2 linked regions of the Candidatus Pseudothioglobus singularis PS1 genome follow. The protein of the gene in region 1 interacts with the protein of each later gene in a pairwise test. Links are inferred from orthologs where the notes say so. Each region holds a gene or a part of one and is shown in the gene's direction. Other genes may lie near its edges.

Evidence for each region.
Region 2: the proteins of ybgC (region 1) and secA interact in binary tests that used the Escherichia coli proteins (3 or more experiments, as listed by UniProt). The link is inferred for Candidatus Pseudothioglobus singularis PS1 from one-to-one orthologs.

Annotation. Positions count from the first base shown.
Region 1 is NZ_CP006911.1:532,413-543,001, forward strand. What follows is about bases 1-2,997. They hold ybgC (tol-pal system-associated acyl-CoA thioesterase), read left to right. Parts: upstream 1-1,295; coding sequence 1,296-1,700; downstream 1,701-2,997. Other genes in these bases: hemA (glutamyl-tRNA reductase), read right to left, coding at 1-111; ruvB (Holliday junction branch migration DNA helicase RuvB), read left to right, coding at 271-1,299; tolQ (protein TolQ), read left to right, coding at 1,687-2,358; W908_RS02720 (ExbD/TolR family protein), read left to right, coding at 2,355-2,807; W908_RS02725 (TonB C-terminal domain-containing protein), read left to right, coding at 2,821-2,997. Outside these bases: more of W908_RS02725, read left to right, coding at 2,998-4,467; glyS (glycine--tRNA ligase subunit beta), read left to right, coding at 4,533-6,566; dtd (D-aminoacyl-tRNA deacylase), read left to right, coding at 6,571-7,008; W908_RS02740 (Spx/MgsR family RNA polymerase-binding regulatory protein), read left to right, coding at 7,010-7,351; trxA (thioredoxin), read right to left, coding at 7,348-7,713; crossover junction endodeoxyribonuclease RuvC, read left to right, coding at 7,801-8,271; W908_RS02755 (cation diffusion facilitator family transporter), read right to left, coding at 8,274-9,410; W908_RS02760 (peroxiredoxin), read left to right, coding at 9,991-10,589.
Region 2 is NZ_CP006911.1:1,692,827-1,703,675, reverse strand. The notes cover bases 3,063-6,319. They hold secA (preprotein translocase subunit SecA), read left to right. Parts: upstream 3,063-3,452; coding sequence 3,453-6,119; downstream 6,120-6,319. Other genes in these bases: pyrC (dihydroorotase), read left to right, coding at 6,156-6,319; W908_RS08595 (hypothetical protein), read right to left, coding at 3,101-3,454. Outside these bases: W908_RS08615 (glutathione binding-like protein), read right to left, coding at 1-403; W908_RS08610 (cytochrome c1), read right to left, coding at 479-1,162; W908_RS08605 (cytochrome b), read right to left, coding at 1,166-2,389; petA (ubiquinol-cytochrome c reductase iron-sulfur subunit), read right to left, coding at 2,398-3,015; more of pyrC, read left to right, coding at 6,320-7,193; ribF (bifunctional riboflavin kinase/FAD synthetase), read right to left, coding at 7,190-8,113; mutY (A/G-specific adenine glycosylase), read right to left, coding at 8,154-9,170; homoserine O-succinyltransferase MetA, read right to left, coding at 9,173-10,225; W908_RS08565 (ATPase), read right to left, coding at 10,230-10,849. UniProt on the Escherichia coli protein: Required for protein export, interacts with the SecYEG preprotein conducting channel.

The DNA of each region.
Region 1 (10,589 bases):
TAATAAACTGGATATAGCTGAAGGCAATTCATTTTGAGCAAACGCTACTTTTTCCCTGATTTCAACTGGAGCCAATTGATGATTTACACTCAGTACCGCAATATTTGACATTGAAAAAAATGATAATAAGTTAATCAGTTAATTATACCTTTCATTTTAATTTCAATCCAATATATGAATCAAGATCTAATTCTAGTTTTATATAAACAATAATCCAAGTTATTGATTGGTCTAAAATACAAATAATAATCTTTTAATAAAATATTTTGCATGATTGAAGAGGACAGATTGATTGGTGGTGAAAATCAATCAAATGAAGATCTCAAGACTGCCTCTGTGCGTCCTAATTCTTTTGCAGATTATATTGGTCAAGAAGATGTTAAATCACAAATGTCATTATTCATCAAAGCTGCAAAATCTCGTTCAGACGTTCTTGACCATTGCCTCATTTATGGGCCTCCTGGACTTGGAAAAACAACCCTAGCGAATGTCATTGCCAACCAGATGGGTGCAGGTATTAAACAAACATCAGGACCTGTTCTTGAGCGCTCAGGTGACCTGGCTGCAATACTCACAAAACTAGAGCCATTTGATATACTCTTTATTGATGAAATACACAGGCTGAATCCTGTTGTTGAAGAAATCTTGTATCCTGCTCTTGAGGATTTCAAATTAGATATCTTGGTTGGTGAAGGAGTTGCTGCTCACTCAGTTCAGCTCGAATTGCCTCCATTCACCCTTATAGGTGCAACAACTAGAGCTGGAATGCTAACCTCACCTCTAAGGGATAGATTTGGTATTGTTCATAGACTGTCTTTTTATAAGCTTAATGAGCTGCAAGAAATTATAGAAAGATCTGCCTCTATTCTAAATATTACAATTGAAAAACATGGATCAAAAGAGATTGCAAAACGCTCTAGAGGAACCCCTCGAATTGCAAATCGCCTTCTTAGAAGGGTTCGTGATTTTGCAGACGTTAAAACAAAAGGAATCATCAATGTAGATATTGCAAAGGAGGCGCTTGAAACCCTTAAGGTTGATGAAGCAGGCCTTGAGCAGCTCGATAGAGATTACCTCAGTTTGATCATTAATAAATTCTCAGCAGGTCCTGTGGGTTTAGATACTTTGGCGACTGCCTTGGGTGAAGAAAGGACAACTTTGGAAGATATGATAGAGCCATATCTCCTTCAGCAGGGTTTTATAATGCGAACCCCAAGAGGAAGAGTTGCTACAGATCTTGCTTTTTCTCATTTGGGTGAAGTTAGAGAGGTACAATCACAAGATTTATTTGGTAAATGAATCAACAAAGGATTAGAGTTTATTACGAAGATACAGATGCTGGCGGGGTTGTGTTTTATGCCAACTATCTGAAATATATTGAAAGAGGAAGAACTGAATATCTCAGGGATCTAGGCTTTGAGCAGAGCTCTCTGGCAAAACAATATGGTATAGTTTTTGTTGTTAAGTCGGTGAGTGCGAATTATATATCGCCTGCTTATCTAGATGATGTTATTGAGGTTCAAACTAGCATTGATTTAATTAAAAATGCAAGTCTTGTTTTTGCTCAGAAAATTCTGAATATAGAGAAAAATACGGTATTATTTAAAGCAGAAGTCAAGGTTGTTTCTGTAATGAAAAATAATTTAAAACCTTGCGCTTTTCCGCAAGAAATCTTGGAGAAACTTAATGGAAGAAAATAGTTTATCAATCGTCAGTTTAATCTTTAATGCGGGATTTGTCGTTCAGCTAGTTATGATTATTTTGGTTTTAATGTCGATCTATTCCTGGACAGTTATTATGTCCAAGAAGAAGATTTTGATGGATGCTTCAAATGATATTGAGATCTTCCATGAAGAGTTTGAAAGAAATGAAAAGCTTCCAGATTTATATAAAAACCTCCCAAAACTTGCCTCTGATTGGAGTGCAATGGAAGATATTTTTGGTTCAGGCTACAAAGAATTTACTCATTCGAAATCTACTTCAAATCAATCACTGATAATGAATTCTGAGCGGGCTTATAGGGCAATGAACACTTCTGCAAGCAATGAGATTGATCGACTTGACTCAAGCCTTTCTATCCTTGCTATGATTGCATCTTCTAGTCCATATATTGGACTCTTTGGAACTGTCTGGGGAATTATGCACTCCTTTATTGGTCTTGCTTCAGTCAAGCAAGCGACCATTGCAGTTGTTGCACCAGGTATCGCAGAGGCTCTTATTGCAACAGCTTTCGGCTTATTTGCCGCAATACCAGCTACCATTGCCTACAATAGATTGGTGTCGCAAGTAGAGGAGATTGGTAACAAATACACCGCCTTTGTTGAAGAGATATTTGTTATTCTTCAGAGACAAAAATGATCGAACTTCCAAAGCGTTCAAGACCCGATATCCATGCAGATATCAATATTGTTCCCTATATTGATGTAATGCTGGTCTTGCTAGTCATCTTTATGATGACTACACCTATTATTGAGCAAGGTGTTGAGGTTGACTTGCCTAGTGCACAAGCAAATGTTGTAGATTATCAAGATCAGACGCCTTCAGTTATTTCAGTAGATGCAGAGGGAAATTACTTTATAAATGCTATGACTAGTCCAGGAACTGAAGAAATTGAAGACTATGAGCCAGTTTCTTTAAATGTGGCTATTAACCAGATACTTGCAAGAAAAGAAATTTATCCAGATATGCAAGTTTTTGTTAAAGGTGATAAAAAAGTTGAATATGAAAAAGTCATAGAAATTATTGCCTTATTGAAACAGTACAGCAAGATAGATAAAGTCGGTTTTATGACTGAAAACCCAAATTAACTAATTTTTATTTATGAATTTTGTGAAAAAGATTGTCAGCTCTATTAGAGACCTGTTTTCTAAAAAGGCTGAGTCTGCATCTCAAAAAAATAACGCTGCAGCTTCAGAAGAAAGTGAAACTTCAAATGAATCGAAGTTTTTAACTCTTTTAAAACAAGTATCAGTCTCTATATACGCCTATCTTAAAAGGTTTCTAATATTTGTCCTTGGTCTTATCAATACAATGATGCAGCCAATGATCAAGATCTCAAAAAAACATCCGATTGCTTTTTGGGCTGCAGTCATTTTGCATGCATCAATTCTGTTTGCGCTTCTTTATGCTAACGTTGAGAAATGGGATACGCCTCAAGTATCTGCAACATCGCAAGCAGCTCCAGTTCAGGCTGTGATGATTGATATGGAGATTATTGAGGCAGAGCAAGATCGCTTAAAGGATGTTGAAAAACAAAAGCAAAAAAAGCTTAAAAATGAGGAAAAGCGTTCTGAAACTGCTAAAAAAGATCAAAAAGTAGCTGAACAAGAGGCCTTAAAAGCGAAGGCTCAAAAAGTTTTTGCAGAGGTTAAGAGGAAGGCTGAAGAAGCAAAAACAAAAGAAGCTGAACAATTAGCTTCCAAGGCTGTTGAAAAAGTTGCTGAAGCTGAAACAAAAGTAAAACTTGAAGAGAAAAAAGCTAAAGAAGCAGCAGCAAAAAGGCTTTTAGAGGAGGCCAAAACGAAGGAAGCTGAAATGCAGGTCTTAGAAGCTGAAAAACAAAAGGCAGCAGCTGAAGCACTTCGCAAAGCTGAAGAGGTCAAAACAAAACTTGCTGAGTTGAAACGTAAAGCCGAAGAAGCAAAAACAAAGGAAGCTGAGTTACTCGCAAAAGAGGCTACGAAAGAAGCTCAAGAGGCTGAGATTCTTGCAAAAGAGGCTGAGATTCTTGCTAAGCAAGCTGAGGAGAAAAGAATAGAGGAAGAGCTTAAAGCAAAAGATGCGGTCAAGGAAGCTGAAAAGCAGGCCGAAGAAAAAGCTAAGGAAGCTGAAATTCTAGCTCAAGAAGTTGCTAAGCAAGTCAAGAAGGCAGAAGAAAAAAGAAAAGCTGAAGAAGAAAAAACTAAATTGGCTGAAGCTAAGCGAAAGACTGAAGAAGAAAAAGCAAAAGAAGCTGAAGAGAAAAGAAGGATAGAGGAAGAGAAAGCTAAAGAAGCTGAAAAAGAGAAAGATGAGGCAACAAAACTTACTGAAGAAGAGCGTATTAAACTTGATGAGCTTGAAGCTGAGAGAACTGCCCAGCAGTTAGCTTTTGAAAATGAACAGTACAATCGCTTATTGACTGAAGAGGTTCAAGCGGAGCAGGATCAAGAAAGGTTGGTTAAGATTGAGGATCAATTAAACACCTTGAAGTCTGCCTATGTTAATAATATTGCTGCACGGGTCAAATCATTCTGGCGTTATCAGGGTGCTGAGGATGATTGGACTGCTGAAGTTTATGTGGTTCAAGATAGAGATGGAACTGTTGTTGCGGTAGACGTTCGAAATGCAAATGTCGATGATAGTAGTAAAGCTAAAGTATTTAAAGACTCTATCAGAAGAGCAGTTTATAAGGCTTCACCGCTTCCAGCTGCTCCAGATGAAGCTGTCTTTGATAAGGAGCTTATTTTCATATTTGGCGTAAATTAACCTAAGTATCCAAGTTTCTTAATCAAACCAAATAATAATCAATACAATAAGCTAAAATATTGGGCATGAAAACGCACGACTTTTTATTGGAGCTTGGCACAGAAGAGCTGCCACCAAAACTTTTATTAAAGCTATCTTATGCCCTTAAGGACAACCTTAGCTCTGAGCTTAAAAAACTTAATATTGGCTTTGATACTATTAAAGCATTTGCAACGCCTAGACGTTTGGCAATAACAATAAGTGCAGTTCAAGGTAAACAGCTTGATCAAATTATCGAAAAGAAGGGGCCTTCAATACAATCACCAGAAATGGCAATAAGTGGCTTTGCTAAATCATGCGGCGTAGACGTAAGCGAACTTGAGAAAAAAGAGTTGGGTGGAAAAGAATATTTCTATTACTCAAAAGAGGAGATAGGCCAGAGTGTTAGCGAACTGTTACCAGAAGCTATTGAAAAATCAATAAAAGATATTCCAATAACTAGAGCGATGAAGTGGGGAAGTTCTGATTATTCGTTTGTAAGACCCGTTCATTGGTTAGTTATTATGCTTGATAAGGATATTGTATCTGCAAAAATAATGGGACTTGAAAGTAATAGGATAACTAAAGGCTTAAGATTTACAGATCCAATTATTGAGCTTAAACATGCAAAGGATTATGAGCAAGTTATGAGTGATAAAGCTCAAATTTTGGTTGACTTTGCAAAGAGAAAAGAGCTTATTCGAGATCAAGTTTTATCTGAAGCTCAAAAAAATAATGCTGAAGTCGTTATTGATGAATCACTCCTTGATGAGGTTTGTGCTCTAGTTGAGTACCCCAGGGCGTTCTCTGGCAGTTTTGATAAGAAGTTTTTGGATATTCCTCAAGAAGCGATTATTTCCGCTATGAAATCACATCAAAAATATTTTCACTTAGTTGACATTCAAGGCCAATTATTGCCATTATTTATCTCTGTTGCCAATATTGAATCAACCAATATTAAGGCAATTGTTGATGGTAATGAAAGGGTTATTCATCCAAGACTAGCAGATTCAGAGTTTTTTTGGAGTCAAGATAAGGCTAAAAAGCTTGAGGAAAGACTACCTGATTTAGATAGCGTGATGTTTATGAAGTCATTAGGCTCTATGGGTCAAAAAGCAAAACGTATTGAAAGCCTTAGCTCACATATTTCTGATTTAGTTGGCTTTGATCAAAAAGCGTCTGCAAGGGCAGGCTTGCTGTCAAAATCTGACTTATTAAGTGAGATGGTTGGTGAATTTGCAGACCTTCAAGGAATTATGGGTGGATACTATGCCACTAATGATGGAGAGACTCAAGCAGTTTCAGTAGCAATCCGAGAGCATTATCAGCCAAGATTTGCGGGTGACAAGGTTCCATCTACCAACGAAGGTCTTGTCGTTGCTATTGCCGATAAGCTAGATACAATTTCAGGCATCTATGGTATTGGACAAGCACCTACTGGCTCTAAAGACCCTTATGCGCTTAGAAGACTTGCTCTGGGTTTGTTAAGAATTCTGCTCGAGGCAAAAATAGAATTAAACCTCAAGTCTCTGATTGATTATTCATTAAACTTACATCTAAAAGAAGTCGATAGATCTTGCGGTGATGATATTTACAGCTTTATGATGGATAGACTGAAAGCTTACTATAAAGATGCAAATATTGATAGTAATGTTTATGAGGCTGTCTTAGCTGTTTCTCCAGAATCCCCTCTTGATTTTCATCTCAGGGTGGAAGCGCTAAATGAATTCACACAAATTGAAAACTCAAAGAGTTTGATAGAAGCAAACAAAAGGATTGCAAATATACTCAAAGATTCTAATGAAAAAAATGAAACACTGAATCCGAAGATATTAATTGATGACTCTGAGATTAAACTTTTTAATGCCAGTGAGTCATTATCTAAAAAACTATCTGGAAGTAAAGACTATCAGGAAGTCATGAAGTCATTAATAGATCTAAAAGACTCAATTGATTCATTCTTTGATAACGTCATGGTTAACACAGACGACGATAAGTTAAAAAGCTCAAGACTGGCTTTAATCAGAAAGATAAGATTATTATTTTTATCTGTTGCAGATATCTCTTATCTCTCATCATAACTAGATGAAGGCCTTAATTCAGAGAGTTAGTTCTTCACATGTTGAGGTTAATGGAAAGGTGGTTGGAGAAATTGATATGGGCCTACTAGTTTTTCTTGGTCTGGAAAAAAAAGATAGTGAACTTGATGCCGATAAAATGATTAGTAAGGTTCTATCATATCGAGTCTTTCCCGATGAAAATCAAAAGATGAACTTAAGTCTCAAAGATATTTCAGGTGATATTTTACTTGTGTCACAGTTTACTCTTGCTGCAGACACAAAGAACGGAACGCGTGCAGGGTTTTCAACTGCAATGCCCCCAAATGAAGCAGAGAATCTATATAACTATTTTGTTGCAAAAACAAGAGCATTTAATCTTAAAACTGAGTGCGGTATTTTTGGTGCAGATATGAGTGTTTCTCTTATTAATGATGGCCCAGTGACATTCTTACTAGAAGTTTAAAATGAATAATTCAATTACTGTATACGGAATAAAAAACTGTGACACTGTCAAAAAGGCTTTGAAGTTTCTTGCAGGTCACTCTATATCCTATCAATTTATTGACTACAGAGAGAGACCAATTTCAGAAAAACAATATGAAGACTTTAAGGATGCTGTTGGCATTGAAGAATTAGTTAATAGAAGGTCCACCACTTACAGATCTTTATCAGAGAAAGAGAAACAAAGTATTGATTTTGAGTTGATATCAAAATATCCAACTCTTATCAAGAGGCCAGTATTAATTAAAAATGATAAAGTTGTTGTTGGTTTTAACGAAAAGAAATATTTGAATTTTTTACTTTAAGCCTGCTTCTGATTTTCAAGTTCTTTTCTGACCTCATCCATGTCAATTGATTTGGCCTTGCTTAATAAATCCTCTAAATCCTTTGCAGTCATTGATCCAGGCTGTGAAAAAATGCCAATAGTTTCTCGAAAAATCATGAGGGTAGGTATTGACCTTATGCCAAAATGTGCTCCAAGTGATTGCTCTTCTTCAGTATTTACTTTAGCAAAAGTTACGCCTTCAATCTTTTCAGAGGCCTCTTTAAATGTTGGAGCGAATTGAAGACAAGGTCCACACCAAGGCGCCCAAAAATCAATAATCACTATTTCATTATTACTAATGGTCTCATCAAAGTTTGATTGAGTAAGTTCAACAACTGACATAAAGCTTTTCTCATAAAAAATTAAAGTGCATTATAACTTTTTTACTAAAATACTGGCTTGTTTTTACTTAGCTGATAGAATAGCTTCATGAAAATACTCGGCATAGATCCTGGCTCAAGAATTACTGGTTTCGGCTTAATAGAGGCTAATAAACTAAAGTTTTCTTACATTAATAGTGGATGCATAAGAACCCAAGGTGATTTAAATGAGAGAATTATTACGATCTATGAAGGCATCAAAGAAATCATCACTAACCACGAAGTAGATATTGTTGCTGTCGAGAGGGTATTCATGAGACCAGATAGACCCAATCCAGATGCTGCAATTAAGTTGGGGCATGCTCGAGGGGCAATCATTTCAGCTGCAGGCGGCAAAGGGATTCCAATTGTTGATTACACAGCAAACCAAATTAAAAAGTCAGTCGTAGGAAGAGGGCATGCATCAAAAGAGCAAGTTTCATTTATGGTTCAGCAGCTTTTGAAGCTTAACAAGGCTCCTCAAGCTGATGCTGGCGATGCTCTTGCGGGAGCTATTTGTCATGCTTATCATGCACTTTAAAGTCAACTAAAGTAGACTTTTACCTCGCCAAAATCTGGAAGTTTTTCTAAGGCTGCACTGAGTTCAGATTTAATATTATTTAACTCTTGATTTTTAAGATAATCAGCTGACAAGAAAAAATCTACTAGTATCTCCCCCTCAAGGTAGTGCAATTGAGTTTTTTCAATGTTGTAATTAACATTTTCAAGCTTTAAAGATTGACTAATAATCTTTAAAGCTTGGGCTCGCTCTGGAAGGTCTTTATATGGGGCTTCTTCTTTTTCCTCATCATTTTCAGGATCTATATGGACGGTAACATCATCGAGCTCTTCGATACACTTCTTTGCAACTCTTTCAACACTAACACTGATAATGTGACCTTCACTCACAGACAAAAACGGGTTAACTTGTACGTGAACATCTGCAGACTTTTTATGGCCAACTTTTCTTGTCCTAAGTGTGTGAACACTGTTAACACCTTTGATTTCTGATAGGGCAACACGAAGTGCTTTTATATCCTCTTGATCAATAGATGTATCAACTAACTCCTTGGTCGCCTCAAATCCTAGTTGCCATCCAATATAAATAATTAAGATTCCAACTATAATTGCAGCAACACTATCAAGGAAAAAATAACCATTTGCAGCACCTATTATTCCAATAACCACCACAATTGAGGAAAAGGCATCAGTTCGATGATGCCAAGCATTTGCTTTAAGTAGGTCTGAATTAATATCTCTGGCAACCTTTACTGTATACCAGTAAAGTGCCTCCTTACTAAGTACAGACAATGCAGCAGCGGCTATAAGCCAGTTTTCATGTCTAAGTTCATTGGGATTTGAGAATCGACCAAAACCCTCAAAGATAATAATAGTTCCTACAATTGCAAGAAAAATACTTAAACCTAAGGTGGCAACAGTTTCAAACCTTTCATGCCCATAAGGGTGGTCTGCATCCGGTGCGTCCCCAGAAAGCTTAGCAGCATACCAGGTGACCCAGTCAGTTAGCAAGTCAGAGAATGAATGAACTCCATCAGCAATTAAAGCACCAGATTGACCAATGAAGCCCAAAATGATTTTGATGATTGAGAGTAAGAAATCAATCAATGCTCCAACAATTGTTACTTTTTGGCTAGCTTTAGTTCGATTATTAGACTGCATTTAGGTCAGTGTTAATAGATTTATTACAACTATTTTAGGTTATCTTGCCCGTATTTATTGACTTCAATAAAAATTATTAATTTTTTTTAAAAAAAAGGTTGCAAACACAAATGAGAATGAGTATCATTATCATTAAATAAGAAATTAAGAAAGTTTGAAATGATTATTAACAAAACTGACTTCCTCAATCTGATGTTTTTTTTTAATCATTTCAACTGTTTCATAATAGCCCTCCGAACTATGATGAAACAAAATATCAAAGGAGATTTTAAATAAGTGATATTTTAATTACCTATAAAAGTTATTTACTTCCTTTAGTAGCTCTATTTGTAATTAATTGGCCCTATGTCTTCCTCCTTACATAGGGCTTTTTTTATAAAAAATTAATTATGAAACTTTGGTATAGCTACAAAATATATTTACTAAAAAAAACGAATCGTTTGAACTTTATATCGATGAGACAGTACGGTATTCCAAAGACAATTATTGGACAAATTATTTTAGATGAAGTAAAAAATGACTTCAATAAAGAATTAGCATCTTACTACAAAAGCCCGAGAACATTAAATAGGAGAGTGCTTTGTGCGTATTGGTTACTAAAGAAGCACCAGATTTTAGTTCATCCGCTATTCTTGCAGATGGAAGTATTGTTGAAAATTTTCAACTATCAAAATTTAAAGGTCAAAAAATAGTACTTTTTTTCTACCCACTAGACTTTACATTTGTTTGTCCTTCTGAGATTTTGGCCCATCACAAAAGAGTCAAAGCTTTTGCTGAGAGAGAAACAATGCTTATTGGAGTCTCAATAGATTCTAAACATACTCATAATGCTTGGCGAAATACTAACATTAATGATGGTGGAATAGGAGTAATAGACTTTCCACTAGTTTCAGATATGAATCATTCAATTATGAGCTCATATGGAATTGAACACCCTGAAGGGACAGCATTAAGAGCATCTTTTTTAATAGATGAGAATTTTGTTGTTCGTCATCAAGTAGTTAATGATCATCCATTAGGTAGGAATGCAGATGAAATGCTCAGAATGGTCGATGCACTTGATTTTCATACTGAAAATGGAGAAGTATGTCCAGCTGGATGGAACAAGGGTGATGAAGGAATCAAAGAAAATGCAGATGGTATTGCAGAATATTTATCAAAAAATGTAAGTAACCTATA
Region 2 (10,849 bases), 1.2 Mb from region 1 along the record:
TCAATGTTTTTCTAGCAGCATCTGCTTCTTTTTTGTTTCCATTGAGAATTTTCGAGACAAGCTCATACCAGCATCCATCTGCTCTTGTGAAGCGGTAGATCAAAAGCCTTTTTTCGGCTTTTTCAATTGGATCTACTGGCAAAAGCGGCGGGAAAGGAAAGCGTTCATCAAGGTATTCCATGATAACTGAAAGATCATATAAAACCATCCCCCTGTCAAAAAGAGTGGGAAGCGTCTCGCAAGGATTAAGCTCAAGCACTTCTTCTGGCATTTCATCAAATTTTAGTTCTATGACTTGTCTTTCTATCGACTTGTGAGCCATAATAAATCTGACAGCATGAGATTCTAGCTCTTGTGATGCAGAATAAAGGGTTGTTGAGGCCGGATTGGGTTTTGTTAGCATAGTTTTTACCGAATTAAAAAAAAGTCCCTTGCCGTTTTAATGACAAAGGATGATTATGAAAGATTGTATCAGAAATCAGTCGCGAGGTCTCCAAATGCCATATTTGACATCCTTCCAGTATTCTTTTTTGAGAAGATAAACCAGGATAAATAGGATGCTTAAGAATAATAGAACCCATTTACCAAGCTGTAGCCTTATTAATTTCGCTGGCTCGCCAACATAGTCTAAAAAGTTTGTTATGTCACGAACACTATTATCAAACTCTGACTCAGATTGAGACTCTCGAAGCGACCATAGGACATCTGGCATAGAGGCATTTACTAAGACTGTGTTGTTTACCCCAAAAATTCGCTCTTCATCATCATAAAAGCTTCGTAGATAGGTGTAAATCCAGTCAGTTCCTTTTGATCTTGAAGTTAAAGATAGGTCTGGTGGGACGCCTCCAAACCATTTCGCTGCAGCATCTTCTGGCATAGCTGAAGTAATGGATTGCCCTACTTTATTTCCTGCAAACATTAGATTTTTAGCAACATGCTCTTCGGTTAGGTTTAGGTCTTTAGCAATTCGATTGTAACGCATTAAGCTTATCTCATGACAACCTGAGCAATAGTTCATGAATAGTTTGGCCCCATTTTGCAAAGAGGCTTCGTCAAAAATATCAGTATTTGCATGATCTAAATGAACCTTACTTGCAGCAAAAATATTTACAGAAAAAAGAAGAACAGAAAGGCCAACTATTAATTTTAATTTTATTCTCATATATTATTCAGTAACCCTTTCTGGAACCTCTTTGGTTTTTCCAAGGGTGCTAAACCAGGGCATTAAGATAAAAAAAGCAAAATACAAGGTCGTAAAAATACGAGCTAGTAAAGCATATAAAGGGGTAACTGGTTGAACACCAAGCCAACCTAAAATAATAAAGCTTACAACAAAAATCCCAAGAATCCATTTATAAATAGGACTTCTGTAACGTATTGATTTAACTGGGCTCCTGTCTAGCCAAGGAAGAAGGAAAAACACTCCAAGCGCTGCAAACATTGCTAATACTCCAGGGAATTGTGAACCAAACAGGGGAGGGATTGCCCTTAATACAGAGTAATAGGGGGTTAAGTACCATAATGGTGCAATATGTTCTGGCGTTTTAAGTGGGTTAGCCTCAATGAAGTTTGGAGCTTCAAGAAAATACCCATTTAGGGCTGGCGCATAAAAAACAACTGCACAAAATATCCATAAAAACCCAACAACAACAACACTATCTTTAATTGTGAAGTATGGATGAAAGGGGATTCCATCTTTTGGAATTCCATCCGCATCTTTATTTTTCTTTATTTCAATTCCATCTGGATTATTTGATCCAACGTGGTGAAGAGCAACAATATGCAAAAAGACAAGAACAACAAGAATAAGTGGAATAACAACAACATGCAATGAAAAGAAACGATTTAAAGTCGAATCACCAACAGCATAATCACCCAAAATCCAAACTAATAGATCTGGCCCTACAATCGGGACTGAGCCAAAAAGTGAAATAATTACTTGGGCGCCCCAAAACGACATTTGCCCCCAAGGTAAAACATAGCCCATGAAAGCTTCAGCTAATAAAAGAATATATAGCACCATGCCAAGTATCCATATCAATTCCCTTGGCCCCTTATAAGAGCCATATAAAAGGGCACGCATCATATGAAGATAAATTATTACAAAAAAAGCAGACGCTCCTGTCGAATGCATATAGCGTATAAACCAGCCCCATTCAACGTCTCTCATAATATACTCAACTGAGGCAAAAGCATACTCTGCATCAGGCTTATAGTGCATGGTTAAGAATATCCCAGTAACTAACTGCATTATAAGCATCACCACTGCTAAGCCACCAAAGAAATACCAGAAATTAAAGTTTCTAGGCGTATAGTATTCTGCTAAATGCTCATTAATAACCCTAGTTAATGGAAATCTTTGGTCTATCCAGCTTTGCTTATTATTCATGTTTTCTCTTATGTATTTTGTTGGTCAACGCCAACACGAATCAATGAATCAGTGACGTATTGATAGGGAGGTATTACTAGGTTGGTTGGGGCAGGCACACCTGCATAAACTCTTCCAGCAAGGTCAAACTTAGAGCCATGACATGGGCAATAAAAACCGCCTTTCCAGCTGTCTCCACCAAGATCAGCTGCACCAGGCTCTGGTCTATAGGTTGGTGAGCAGCCGAGATGTGTACAAACGCCCACAATAACAGCAACACTTTCTTTGTTTTCAATTGAGCGATAGTTTGCTGTAACGTAGCCAGGCTGTTGGCTTTTAGAGTTGCCAGTTCCATCAGCGTCAGCAAGCTTGCTGATTAGGTCCTCTGAGTCAAGAGACTCTAAAGCTTTTTCATCACGTTTAAATATCCAAACAGGTTTTTTGCGCCATAAGACGCGAACAAGCTGACCAGCCTCTAATTTAGAAATATCAACATCTACAGGCGCCCCAGCTGCTTTAGCTTTAGCCGACGGTTTCCAGGTTGACAAAAAAGGCCATGCTGCAAAGCCAACACCAACTGCGCCAACTACACTGGTAGCCTTGGTTAAAAAACGTCGTTTTTTTAGGTCGATTGTTTGTTCTGACATTAAAATTCCGAATGATATTTGGTGAAAAACCGTATTATTATAAAGTAAAGGGCTGATATTTAAAAGCTAAAAGTATTCAACTAATCTAGTATTTTTTTTCATCAACTCTAACAGCTAAAGATTTTGTATCAGAGAGGCCATCAATTTTTCTTATGATTGAGATAAGCAGCTTTTTTTGTCTTTTGGCGCGAAAGGCAACAGAAGCGTTCTCGGCAATGAGAAAGACCTTTTGATCATCAACAAGAGAAAGAGTGAGGCCATTTAGCTCAGTGGGAACTTGGGATTGAAATTCAGAATTAAAGCGATTGTGTGACTTTGCTTTTTCGAACATTGTTCCTAGTTTGCCTTCAGCTTTAAAATTTGTAGGGTTTTCTTTTGTTTTATCTTGCATATATGAGAAAATACCACAGTTTTGTCTACTAATGTTTCGTTCTTCCATGAGTATTATAAATAATGTTTTATCAAAGGTTTTAGGGTCGCACAATGACCGGCTAATTAAAAAGTACAATAGCCAGGTCAATAAGATCAACTCGCTAGAAGAACAGATGAAGTCTTTGAGTGATAGTGATTTGTCATCAATGACTGAAAAATTCAAAGCAAGGCTTAAGGAAAATGAGTCTGTTGAGAGTGTTTTGCCAGAAGCGTTCGCACTAGTTAGAGAAGCAAGTCAGAGAACATTAGGCCTTAGACACTATGACGTTCAGCTTATTGGCGGCATGGTTCTTAATGAGGGCAGTATTTCAGAGATGGGAACTGGTGAAGGCAAGACGCTTGTTGCAACTCTTCCAGCCTACCTAAACGCAATAACTGGAAAGCGAGTTCACATCGTCACAGTCAATGACTACTTGGCATCCAGAGACGCCGAATGGATGGGAAAAGTCTTTTCTTTTTTGGGGCTTACTGTTGGAACCTCAGTTTCAGGAATGTCTGGAGAGGAAAAACAAAAAGCCTATTCTTGTGATATCACCTATGCAACTAACAATGAGCTTGGTTTCGATTATCTTAGAGATAACATGGCCTTTTCCCAAGAACAAAAAATGCAGAAAGAGCTTTCCTTTGCAATTATTGATGAAGTTGATTCAATTCTAATTGACGAAGCAAGAACTCCGCTAGTAATCTCTGGTCCGACCGGAGATCATGCTCAGGCATACAAAGCCATTAATAAAATGATTCCTAGCTTTACACTTCAAACTGAAAAAGGGGAAGGCAAGGAAGTTGAGATTCTAATACCAGGCGATTACACTATTGACGAAAAACATAAACAGGTTTTTTTGAGTGACGATGGACACACAAAAGCTGAAGATATGCTCATAGAGGCTGGGGCTTTGCAAGAGGGAGCTAGTCTTTATGATGCAAGCAATATTATTTTACTTCAGCATTTGATTTCTGGGCTTAGAGCGCACGTTTTATTCCAAAAAAACGTAGACTACATTGTTCAGAATGATGATGTTGTGATTGTTGATGAGTTTACCGGCAGAACAATGGAAGGAAGAAGGTGGTCTGAGGGGCTTCATCAGGCGATAGAAGCCAAAGAAAATGTAAGTATTAAGAAAGAAAACCAAACCTTAGCATCAATCACTTATCAAAATTATTTTAGGCTTTATGAGAAGCTTTCTGGGATGACGGGTACTGCAGAAACTGAGGCTTCAGAGCTTCAAGATATTTATGGCTTAGAGGTTGTTGTTGTTCCTCCAAATACAAAGTCTTCAAGAGTTGATCATTCAGATCTAGTTTATGGGACTATGCAAGAAAAGCTTGATGCAGTGGTTAAAGACATTCAGGAGTGTCAAGCTAGGAAGCAGCCTGTTTTGGTTGGCACCAACAGCATAGAGAGTTCAGAAAGCGTATCAGCTTTGCTTACAAAGCATAAAATTAAACATGAGGTCCTTAACGCAAAACAGCATGAGAGGGAGGCTGAGATTGTTGCAAATGCAGGAGCCCCGGGCGCCGTTACAATTTCAACTAACATGGCCGGACGAGGAACTGATATCGTTTTAGGCGGCAGGCCAGCTGAAGATGCCGGTGAGCCTGAAAAGAATGCTTGGAGAGACAAGCATAATGCTGTTATTGATTCAGGAGGGCTTCATATTGTTGGTACTGAGCGAAACGAATCACGACGTGTTGATAATCAGCTTAGAGGGCGCGCTGGAAGGCAAGGAGACATTGGTTCAACCAGATTTTACTTGTCTTTAGAAGACAATTTGATGAAGATATTTGCTTCTGAAAAAACTGCAAGTATGATGAAAAAGCTCGGCATGAAAGAAGGAGAGGCTCTTGAGCACAGCTGGCTCAATAAGACAATCGCCAATGCTCAAAAGAAGGTTGAAGGAATGCACTATGACGCTAGAAAGCACCTTCTAGAATATGATGATGTTGCGAATGATCAAAGAAAGGTAGTATATGAACTAAGAGATGAGCTGATGGGCACTGAAGATGTAAAGGTTCGTTATGAAACAATAAGAGATGATGTTATTAGTGATCTTTTTGGCGCTCATATCTCACCCAGGGTTGCAGAAGAAGATTGGGATGTTGAAGGCCTAAAAAGCACTTTGTTAAAATCTTATGGAACTGATATTCCTCTTCAGGGGATGCTTGATGAGGGGATGAATGTCGATGAAATGTTAAAAATGATTCAGCAAGGCTTTCTTAAGTCTCATGAAACCAAGGAAAATAACCTTGGTGTTGAGATGATGAGAACATTTGAAAAAGCGGTTATGCTAAGAGCTCTGGACCATCATTGGAAGGAGCATTTGGCCATTATGGACCAGCTCCGACAAAGTGTTAATTTGCGCGCAATAGGCCAAAAAAACCCAATTCAGGAGTTTAAGCGTGAGTCATTTTCTATGTTTACTGAGCTTCTTGATACCATTAATATTGAAATTGTTCAGGCGCTTTGTAGTGTGAATCTTGAGCAAGTTAGTTCAAAGCAGCAAGAAATCCTTGAAGAGCAAAAGCAAGAGGAAAGCCCAAAACCTCTCCCTAGAAAAGCTGCGCCTCCACGGAGAGTGGTCTCATCAAAACAACCCATTAAAAACTTAAAAGTTGGAAGAAACGATCCTTGCCCATGCGGGTCTGGAAAAAAATATAAGCAGTGCCATGGTTAATGACCCCTTCTATTTTGATGCATAGTGTCAGATAAAGTGCAACAACTAACTATAACTAAGCCTGATGATTGGCACTTGCACTTGAGGGGAGGGCGAGAAATGAGCTCAGTTGTCGGAATGACTGCAAAACAAATGGGTAGAGCTATCATTATGCCAAATCTTTCTCCGCCTATAAGAACATCAGAGCAAGCCTTGGCATATCGTGAAGAGATTATGCAAGCTCTTCCCAAGGATACGAGCTTTAGTCCTCTAATGACGCTGTATTTGACAGATAGTACAACTCAAAAAGATATAATTAACGCTAAAAAAGAAGACCATATATATGCTGTAAAGTATTATCCTTCTGGCGCCACAACAAATTCGGATAGCGGCGTTACAAACATATCAAAAGTCTATCCTGTTCTTGAACAGATGCAAAAAGAAGGTGTTCCACTTCTTGTTCACGGAGAGGTTACTGATAGTGATATAGATATTTTTGATAGAGAGAAAGTTTTTTTAGATTCTATCCTTGGGCATTTGGTTAAAAACTTTCCTGATCTTAAAATTGTTTTGGAGCATATTACAACTAAAGACTCTGTTGATTTTGTGACCCAAGGCAATACAAATATAGCTGCAACAATAACTGCACATCATTTACTTTCGAATAGAAATCACATGCTTGTTGGTGGTATTAAGCCGCACTATTACTGTCTGCCTGTCTTAAAAAGAAGGGTTCCTCATCAAGAGGCATTAATAACAGCCGCCACTTCTGGAGATTCAAAATTTTTCCTAGGAACAGACTCCGCTCCGCATGATAAAAGTCAAAAAGAGTCGGCTTGTGGGTGTGCTGGGGTGTTCAGTGCGCATGCAGCTATTGAGCTTTATGCAGAGGCTTTTGACGGTGTAAATAAAATCAATATGCTAGAGGGCTTTGCCTCATATTTTGGACCTGACTTTTATGGACTGCCCAGGAACTCCGAAAAAGTCACATTGGAAAAAGCTAAATGGCAAATCCCAGAAAGCTATGACTTTTCAAGCTCTAGAGTTATTCCTTTTTATGCTGGAAAAAGCCTTTCTTGGAAGCTAAAGGTTTAAGAAATATTTTGGCGGAAGTAGAGTCTGCTTTTTTCAACATCTTTTTTGATTTGAGTTTTTAATTCGTCAAATGATTCAAATTTTTTCTCTTCACGACACTTCTGTTTGAATATTACAGTTACATACTCACCATAAATCTCTTTGTTAAAATCAAATATAAATACCTCTAAAAGAGTTTTATTGCTCCCAAGTGTTGGTCTTTTCCCTACGTTGCATATCCCATTGTATGTTTTTGATTTAAGTTTGACAAGGACACTATAAACCCCTAGAACAGGACTTAGTTTTCTGTGAATGCTTATGTTTGCAGTAGGAAAGCCAATTGTCCTGCCAAGCTTATCTCCATGCGCAACCTTGCCACTAATTGAAAAAGGCCTGCCAAGAAATTTTTTAGCCTCAGCAAAGTTTCCATCAGTAAGGAAATTTCTTACTGCAGAGCTGCTAACACGTTGATTATCTAGTAGCACACTGTTTAATTTCTCAATCGTATAGTTGTTTTCATGAGAGGCTGCCTTTAGCATAGAAAAGTCACCAAGACGATCCTTTCCAAAACGAAAGTCATCACCAATAAAGCAGTGCTTAACCCCAATTTTCTCCACAAGGACTTGATTAATAAAAGAGGATGCTGAAAGCTCAGAAAAGTCTTTATTAAACCTAATTAAAAGATGCTTGTCTACTCCCAAAGACTCCAGAAACAAATGCTTATCCCTAAAGCTACTAAGCCTTGCTTTTGGTCTTCCAAAAAATGTTTCGGGCGTTACTGAAAAAGAGACAACAAGAGAGGGTAGCCCCATTTTTTTTGACTTAGAAACAAGCTTTTTTAATATCTCTTGGTGTCCAAGATGAACGCCATCAAAATTACCAATGGTGAGGATACACCCAGACTGTTTTTTTAAATTGTGAAGGCCTCTTATCAGTTCCATTCTTGTATTTTACTCACTGACTCTATTGATTATTGGTCAATTAAAGCGCCTGAAGTATCTTTTTAACAGGCGCAGGAGTGCCAAGAGCTAAGCTGCCTGCATCATAATAGTTGGCTAACCCGCCAGGCGAATCAACCAAAATTGGGTTGATCCACAAATTAAAGTGAGTGAAGGTGTGTTTAAATTTTGAAAGCCGTCTTATAATCTTTGCGCTATCGTTATGCTGGCGAATTGCCAAATCAATAGCTTCAGTATTGTCATCACACTCTACAAAGCTCCATAGCCCGCCCCATATTCCCCTGCCAGGTCTTTTTTTGAGAAAAACCTCATGACTTTCATTTTTAAATATCAGAAATGTAATAGTTTTTTCAGGAAGCTTATCTTTTTTTGGTTTTTTGTTTGGATAAATACCTTGCTCTTTGGAGAGACAGGCTCCACAATGACTAGCTATTGGGCAGTTGCCACATAGTGGGTTTTTTGGTTTGCAGATGGTTGCACCAATGTCCATGATTGCCTGAGTGTATTCAGCATTTTTAGTTTGGGGCGTGTGATGTTTTGCTAAACGCCATAATTCCTCCATGACTTTGCTCAAAGAGTAATGGCCTTCAACTTTGTGATAACGTGAAAGAGTTCTTTTCACATTGCCATCAAGAATTGGAGTGGATAAGCCGCTTCCTAATGACAAAATTGCGCCAGCAGTGGAAGGACCAATGCCAGGTAGTGCAACAATCTCATCATATTTTTTTGGAAAGACTCCCTTATGATTAGATGCGATTATCTTCGCAGTTTTGTGAAGGTTCCGGGCGCGACTATAATACCCAAGCCCTGCCCAATTTGACATGACCTCATCTTCTTTTGCATTTGCAAGAGCCGTTAGGTCCGGAAAGCAGATGATGAACTTATTAAAGTAGTCAATGACTGTGATGACTTGTGTTTGCTGGAGCATGATTTCAGAAAGCCAAATATGATAAATATTGGGCGGGGTTGATTGCCACGGAAGGTTTTTTCTCCCATTGAGCTTAAACCAATGCAGTATGTCGCTTGCTAGCTCTGTCACCTTTACAATCCAAGTGGATTTTGTGGGTCTACCGACTCCATAAATGGTAGCTTAATATCTTCATTGGTTACCTGATAAAAGCATCCAATCCAGTTATTGATAATTGCACTTGCACTATCGTGCCATGTATTGTCAAGCGTTTGCATGATGAGCTGCTCAGGAAAATCTTTTATTGAGGCTGACTTGGCTATGAGCCTGGTTTTATATTCCTCTAAAATTGCACAACATTGAGTCGTAAGATAATTCGCAGGAAAAGGCGGATAGTCTGAACGACTGCCTTCAAGGTAAAGGGCAATTTCTCTTTTCAGTTCCTTTAAAAGACTAATGGAGTCATATTCTGGGTGTCCTTGAAAGAAGACAATGCGAAACAAGTCTGGGCTAACAGCCAAATGAACACCAATTTTGCTAGCAGCTAAAACTTTAATATTTGCCATTTCAAACTGAGGCCTAGAAATTTCATTATAGCGAGAGTGCGGAACATCAAATCGTGTGTTAACTCCCTTGACTAACGGATGGGTTCGATCAACAACCTGATGGGGGAAAACTCCCCAGTGTTTTTTTCCAATAGGGCTTCTTTTTTGTTTGTATTTAAACTCTAAAACAGCGTGAGTAGCGAGACATGAGCACAATGTCGAGGTTACATTTTCATAAGACCAGTCAACAACTTCACGAAGCTCATTATAAAAAGGGGCGAGCTGAAGGTCAGGATCAGTAACATTTGCACCAGTAATAATCAGAGCATCAAGGCCTTGAAATTTTATTTCATCAAAGCTTTTATAGTGGCTTTTAATATGTTCTGAGGCTTTTTTGCCTCGTTTGATGCTAGGGAGGGAAAAAGGATGAATGTAGAGTTGAGCCACTTGGTTAGAGCGACCAACCAACCGAAAAAACTGTCTTTCGGTGGCCTCAAGCGCAGAATCAGGCATCATATTCAGCAGGCCAATGTGAAGGGCTCTAATGGCCTGATGAGAGGCCCTTTCTTCAGACAGTATTGTTTCCCCTTGTTTTTCGAGGCGTTCAAAGGAGGGTAGTTTTGAGTGTGCTATAAGAGGCATGACTTCAGAGTGCGCTAGTGATTAAATTAATAACATCATTTGCAGAGCGGCAATTATGAAGATCATCGCTTTGAATTGTACAGCCATATTTATTTGCAATCGCTGTATATTTTTTAAGCCTATATTCTATAAGCTTTGGAAAAACCCAGCTTACAAAATCATCAGGGTTAACTTGAGCTGCATAATCTAAGCTATTTTCAGCAAGATACGTATTGATAGACTTCTCAAAAAAATGCGAATTATAATACATAGGCTTTGGGTTAGTTTTGGCACGCTCAATTAGAATTCGTTCATTCTCTGCGTTGGTCTGTATGTATACGATGAGGCTTTTTTCTGAGAGAAGCTTGAACAGGACTTGGTCTTCGAGCTCACAAAGGCTCCCTCCAGCATCATTTATAAAATGACTAAAGCCTTCCGCTTGGGACTTTTTAATAAAGTTAGGCACTTCATACATTGTCTTTTTTTCTGCCTCAAAAAAAAGACTTTGACGACGAATAAATTCACCTATTGGAAGGCCCCCTTCTTCTGGGTTGCCAACCTTTCCTAAGAATGCTGAGATTGGCTCTAGATTATCAAAGCTTACTTGGCTATTAATGCTGATTGACTGGTTATCTAAAAGTCTCC